Regions from separate parts of the Microbacterium alcoholitolerans genome, predicted to be linked through region 1. Evidence: predicted binding sites of a transcription regulator. Region 1 holds the regulator's gene; the other holds the start of a gene.

Region 1 (3,406 bases):
CCTCGCTGATGCCGCCGCGCGCGCCCTCGCGGTGCTCGGCGCTGCGACCGACCGTCCGTCGCTGTTCGTCGCCGCTCCCTACGCGAGCCTCGGCGACACCCTCGAGGTCCTCGCCGCGGCACCCGTCGAGGCGATCGGCATAGACCTGGTCCGCGGTGCGGTCCCCGCTGCGCTCCCCGCGCTCGACGGCAAGACGCTGGTCGGCGGCGTCGTCGACGGACACAACATCTGGCGCGGCGACCTCGCCGGCGCCTTCGACAAGCTCGACGCGCTGCGCGCGCTCGGTGCATCCTCGGTCAGCGCCTCCACCTCGACCTCGCTGCTGCACGTGCCGCACGATGTGGCGGAGGAGACGCTGCTGGATGACCGACTGGTGTCGTGGCTCGCCTTCGCCGACCAGAAGGTCGACCAGATCGTCACCCTGGCGACCGGCCTGATCGAAGGCCCTGCCGCGATCTCCGCTCAGCTGCAGGCGGCATCGGCCGCCCTCGCCGATCGGCACGACGCCCCCGGCGTCCGCGACGGCGCCGTGCGGGCGCGAGAGCTCGCCGATTCCGATTTCTCGCGCGCCACCTACGAGGAGCGCGAGAGCGCGCAGCAGGCCCTGAACCTGCCGGCGCTCCCGCTGACCACGATCGGATCGTTCCCGCAGACCGGCGACATCCGGCGTGCGCGGGCGCAGTTCGTCCGCGGTGAGCTGCCCGCTGAGGACTACGAGGCGTTCCTGAAGCGCGAGATCGACCAGGTCGTCTCGCTGCAGGAGGATCTCGGACTCGACGTGCTGGTCCACGGCGAGCCGGAGCGCAACGACATGGTGCAGTACTTCGCTGAGAACCTCGACGGCTTCGCCGTCACGCAGCACGGCTGGGTGCAGTCCTACGGCTCGCGCGCCACGCGTCCGTCGATCCTGTGGGGCGATGTCTCCAGGCCGGCGCCGATCACGGTGTCCTGGGCCGGATACGCCCAGTCGCTGAGCGCCAAGCCCGTCAAGGGGATGCTGACCGGTCCGGTCACGATCCTGGCCTGGTCGTTCGTCCGCGACGACCAGCCGCTGGGGGAGACCGCGAACCAGGTCGCCCTGGCGCTGCGCGACGAGATCGCCGACCTGCAGGATGCCGGCATCGGCATCATCCAGGTCGACGAGCCGGCGTTGCGTGAGCTGCTGCCGCTGAAGCAGGCCGACCAGGCCGACTACCTCGACTGGTCGGTGGGCTCGTTCCGTCTGGCCACGGGCGGTGCGGCGGCTGCGACCCAGATCCACACGCACCTCTGCTACTCGGAGTTCGGTGTCGTCATCGACGCGATCCGCGCACTGGACGCGGACGTCACCTCGATCGAGGCTGCGCGCAGTCGCATGGCAGTCGTCGCCGACATCGCGCACCACGGCTTCGACCACGGCATCGGCCCCGGCGTCTACGACATCCACTCGCCCCGCGTGCCGAGCGTCGAAGAGGTCGAGGCGCTGCTGCGCCGCGCGGTCGACGAGCTGCCGCTGCGACAGCTGTGGGTCAACCCGGACTGCGGTCTGAAGACCCGCGGCTACGACGAGACCGTCGCCTCGCTGCGCAACATCGTCGAGGCCACGCGCCGGGTCCGCGAGGACGTGTCGGTCGCGGTCTGACGACCTGAATGCGGCTCCTCCGGAGCCCTGAAACCAGACGCCCCGTCGGGCCTGAGCTCGTCTCAGGTCCGACGGGGCGTCTGATCGTGTGCTCAGACGGCGCGCAGCACCGCCACGACCTTGCCGAGCACGACGGCCTCGTCGCCGAGGATCGGCTCGAAGGCGGAGTTGCGGGGGAGCAGCCAGGTGTGGCCATCGCGGCGGCGGAAGGTCTTCACCGTGGCCTCGCCGTCGATCATGGCCGCGACGATCTCGCCGTTCTCGGCATCGTTCTGGGTGCGCACCACGACCCAGTCGCCGTCGCAGATCGCCGCGTCGATCATCGACTCGCCTGACACCTTCAGCATGAACAGGTCGCCCTTGCCGACGAGCTGACGCGGCAGCGGGAAGATCTCCTCCACCTGCTGGTCTGCGGTGATCGGCACGCCGGCGGCGATCTGGCCGACCAGGGGGACGAGGGCGGCGTCGCCGACGGCCGGCGCGCTGTCGGCGGGATTCTCGGTGCCGGATCCCGGGAGGTCGATGAGCACCTCCATCGCGCGGGTCTTCCCGGGGTCGCGCCGAAGGTAGCCGCTCAGTTCGAGCTGCCCGAGCTGGTGCGTGACGCTGGAGAGCGATTTCAGCCCCACGGCGTCGCCGATCTCGCGCATGCTGGGCGGATAGCCGTAGCGGGCGATCGAGGTCTGGATCACCTCGAGGATGGCCATCTGCTTGGCGCTCAGGCTCTTGCGCCGACGGGTGCGCGGAGCGTCAGGCTCGCGCATCTCGGATGCGGCGGCTTCGGATGCGGGGACGGAGTTGTCGCTCATCGGTGCTCCTTCGTGCCTTCCTGCCGGTGCGGGATCCACGTCATCGCGGGCATCCGGTTCGAATGTCGGTGGCCCATGGTGGGCTGTCTCTGTCGAAACCGTATCCGAGTTGGCGTGGAAAACGGAAGATCTGTTCGAGCGTGTCGAGCATTTCTCGGACGGGGTTTCGAATAATTCTTGACAGATGTTCGATATCGAAGATAGATTCGGAACGTAGCTTCGCATCCGGCATCCCCGGCCGGATGCCGGATGCGAAAGCTGCACCACTTCCGCCGGGGACCGGCGGTGAGAGCAGAGGAGCACAACATGAGCACCGTCAGCATCCAGGCGCCGATTACCCGGCCCGCTCGCATGACCGTTCAGGCCGCTGCAGCCTCGCCGCTTTCGGCGCCGTCGACGCGGCTGCGGCTGACCGTGCGCGGCCGCCGCGTGCTGGCGACGCTCGCAGCTCTTCCCCTCGCCGTCGGCATCGCGGCCTCGGCTCTCGCCGGCGGCGCCGCCCTCGCATCCGGCGATCAGGCCGCCGCGGCCGCGTTCGACTCGGTGACGGTGCTTCCCGGTGACACGCTGTGGTCGATCGCAGCCGAGGCCGCACCCGGCACGGATCCCCGTGTGGTCATCGAGGACATCAAGCGGTTGAACAATCTGACCTCGGGTGCGATCCAGGTCGGCGCCGCGATCTCCATCCCCACCGAATACTCCCGCTGACTCACCACGTGGCGTTCGGCGCAGCGGCTCGTCGGCCGTCATCCGGCGACCCCTGATGCCCGGGCGCTCTACGATGGGAAGGGTGATCTCCCTCGACGAGCTGCCCCTCCGCGATGACCTTCGCGGGCTCACTCCGTACGGCGCGCCGCAGGCCCCGCTGCCGGTCGCTTTGAACGTGAACGAGAACACCCATCCGCTGCCCGATGAGGTGGCCAGCGACATCGTCGACGACATCGCGCTTGCCCTGCGCGATGTCAACCGGTACCCC
Region 2 (3,406 bases), on a different contig from region 1:
CGACCTCGTGCCGCAGTCACGCCCGTACCGCCTGCCGATGTCGCTCGAGACCGATGCGCAGAACGTGCTCGCGCTGCTCGGCCGAGGCGCGCACCGCGTCGCGCTGTCGGCATACCGCGGGCCGGTGCTGCCCGATTCGGATGCGCCCGGCGTCGTCGAGGTGCGCGAGGGGCTACGCGGGATGCTGCGCGAGACGATGCTCACCGAGGCGAGCATCGAGGTGCTGCTGGCGTACGCCGAGATTCCCGAGGGGGCGTCGGATGCTGAGGTGCTGCGCTTCGGCCTTGAGATGCTGCCCGCGCGCTCGCCCCGCCGCGCCGGGCTGGTGTCGAGGATCGAGAAGCTCGAGGCGGGTTGATCTGATCGGCTGATGTTGCTACGCGTGCAGGCTGGGGGCTGACTTCTCGAGCTTTGAGATGCCCTTCTTGATCCACTTCGTCAAATGGTCGGTCAGCAGGGTCTCAGCCTTGTCAGCATCGCCGTCTCGAATCGCGAGGAAGATGTCGAGATGCTCCTTGGCGAGCTTTCGGCGACGGGCCGGCCAGTTCTTGGCAGTGACGGTCGCTGCTTCGATCAATCGAGACAACGCGGAACGGCAGCCCTCGATCACCAACGTCCCGAATTCATTGTCTGCAGCGATGACGACCGCGAGGTGGAAGGAGACGTCGAGCTCGTCAAACTGCTCCGGTGAAAGACGATCGTCCTGCATGCGCGCGACGATCTCCTCAAGCACGGAGGCAAGCAGCGGAGCAGAGTTCTTGGTTGCTTCTCTGATGGCCCACCGCGAGTACACAGTGAGAATGTCAGCCACGCTCTTGAGGTCGACGTGCCGAAGCGCGAGGTGGAAGCGGAAGAGATACGCGAGGCTGTCCGTCGCGGGTGTCTCTCGCAACGTGATGCCGTGGCCTGTTCCACGTTGAACGTCCACCACTCCAAGCGCCTCAAGTACACGGAGAGCCTCACGTATCGAAGGCCGTGACGCATTCAGTTGCACGGCCAAATCGCGTTCGGAGGGCAAACGATCGCCGGGCGAATACTCACCTGCGGCAATGGCGCTTTCCAGTTGATCGAGGACCTCTTCGAAAGCGCGTCGACTGCTGCGCTGATCAATCGTGGGACCTGTCATATTTCTCTCAGAACCTGAACTTTCGCGAAGGGTAACTGAGACCCCACTGACGACGTAGCAACCGTTCCATAACTGTACATGTGCGCGTGGCACTTTCGGCCGCCCGAGACCAGCGGCCCTCGAGATTCGAAAAAAGGGTTGACACTCTGCTTCCGGCTCCCGTATGGTCAGACCATTGCCATCTAGGTAAGACCAACCGAGAATCCAATGGAGGAGATCTCACATGTCAGCAGACCGAGCGAAAGCTGTCGCCGCCGCAAGCACCGAGGTCACGACGACGACCTCCCCGCACCTGCTCACCGGCGCTCAGTACAAGGACAGCCTTCGGGACGGTCGTCGGATCGTGTACCAGGGCGAAGAAATCACCGACGTGCCGAACCATCCACTCTTCAAGAACTCGGTGGATCTCTGGGCCGAGCTCTACGATGCCCAACATCGCCCCGAGACGGCCGATGTGACCACCTATTTCGACGCGGAGCTCGGCGAACGAGTCAGCACCGCCTGGCTCGTGCCACGTGATCGCGATGATCTCGACACCCGTCGCAGACTGCTCGAGTTCAGCACCGACCGCACCCTCGGGGTGTTTGGTCGTCCGCCGGACTACGGACCTACGCTGGCGATGGGCTTTTTGTCGGCGAGCCATCTGATCGAGCAGACCGAACCGGACGCCCCTGGGAAGATCCTCGACTTCGTCAACTTCGCCCGCGAGCGCAACTTGCTCAGCACAGACGTGATCGCCGACGCCCAGGCGGACCGCACTCTCGCCACCGCCGAAATGCCCGGCCGCCTGCGATGCGTCGAGGAGCGGCCAGACGGCATCGTCGTCTATGGCGTGAAACCGGCAGCATCCGGAGCCACGATCGGGCACTGGGGCGGCATTGCAACGCTGCTGAGCCCCGGTACCGACCCCGAGGCGACGATATGGGCGTATGTGCCGGTGAACTCACCGGGGCTCTCGTTCGTTCCCCGCGAGGGCACTCTCACGGGCATGGAGAACCGTGAGGACCATCCGCTGGACGCGCAGGGCGAAGAAGTGGACGCGTTCATGTTCTTCGACCACGTGTTCATCCCACGGGAACGACTGTTCAGCTTCCGCAATCCGCGTACGCTGCCGCTCTATCTCGATGTGGCGGTCTTCCCACAGTGGGCGATCCTCGCACGAATGGCGCGACGTGCGAAGATCTTCGCCGCGACGGCCCAGCTCATCGTCGACATCCTCGGAACGGCAAGCATCCCCGCAGTGCGCGCAGTCGTGGCCGAGGTGTTCGCGTACGCCGCTGCGCTCGAATCGTTTGTGCTCGCAGCCGAGGACAAGGGCTCGCTGACGCCACACGGCATCTACGTCCCGGATCGCACGATGGTGACCGCGGGGCGACTGCACGCAACCGCGAACCTGCCGAACATCATGCAGATCCTGCGAGAGCTGTGCGGTCAGGGGTTGGTCAGCCGGGTCACTGCGAAGGACCTTGAGCATGAGCAGATCGGGGCCTGGGTTGACGAATTCCTGCCTGGGCACAACATCTCGGCCCGAGGCAAGAACAAGTTCATGAACTTCGTGTGGGATCTGACCAGCAGCGCACATGCGTCACGAGTGAACCTGTTCGAGAACGTGAACTCGACACCGCCGCCGGCGATCCGCCAGCAGTTGTACCAGGCGTACGACCCATCACAGCAGGTGAAGAACCTCACGTCATTCATCGGACTCGAGTTCACGAACGAGTCCTGACCCAACTGAATACCCATCAACCCACGAAGAAGTGGAAAGCAGGCTGAAATGGATTTGAACCTTGGTGGTAAGACGGCGATCGTCACCGGTGCAAGCGACGGCATCGGGCGTGCCATCGCCCTAGAACTGGCCAGCGAAGGCGTCAACGTCGTCGCTGTGGCCCGCGGCGAGCAGAAGCTGCAAGCGCTGGAGGCAGCCGGAAAGGAACTCGCCGGTCAGCTGACGACGCTGCAGATGGATTGCACGACTGAAAGCGCCGGAAAGGACATCGTCGCGACGGCGCTCGAACGGTTCGGACGGATCGACATCCTCGTGAACAACGTCGGCAACGGACGAGTCGATCGTGACTGGAGCACGCCCGACGAGGTGTGGCTCGACACGATGAACACCAACCTGTACAGCGCCGTGCGCATCACGCGGGAGTGCGTGCCACACCTCCGCATGAACCCGGGCGCGAGCATTGTGAACATGTCTTCGATCAGCGCTCACAGTGGGCTGGCGAACATGGGCGACTACAACGCATCCAAGGCGGGCTTGTCGATGTGGTCGAAGAC

Evidence for each region. The regulator LexA, encoded in region 1, represses DNA repair genes until DNA is damaged. The targets are predictions, from matches to a motif close to TCGAACANNTGTTCGA.
Region 2: a site for LexA is predicted at 1,253-1,268, ahead of ACQUSX_RS09780 (4-hydroxyphenylacetate 3-hydroxylase N-terminal domain-containing protein). Genes of this name have one in related genera too.

Annotation. Positions count from the first base shown of each region.
Region 1 is NZ_JBNTKD010000002.1:28,225-31,630, reverse strand. It holds gene metE (5-methyltetrahydropteroyltriglutamate--homocysteine S-methyltransferase) at 1-1,621, shown strand, start outside; gene lexA (transcriptional repressor LexA) at 1,714-2,385, opposite strand; gene ACQUSX_RS14400 (LysM peptidoglycan-binding domain-containing protein) at 2,737-3,138, shown strand; gene ACQUSX_RS14395 (histidinol-phosphate transaminase) at 3,212-3,406, shown strand, end outside.
Region 2 is NZ_JBNTKD010000001.1:2,042,440-2,045,845, forward strand. It holds gene ACQUSX_RS09770 (GAF domain-containing protein) at 1-358, shown strand, start outside; gene ACQUSX_RS09775 (FadR/GntR family transcriptional regulator) at 377-1,126, opposite strand; gene ACQUSX_RS09780 (4-hydroxyphenylacetate 3-hydroxylase N-terminal domain-containing protein) at 1,350-2,852, shown strand; gene ACQUSX_RS09785 (SDR family NAD(P)-dependent oxidoreductase) at 2,901-3,406, shown strand, end outside.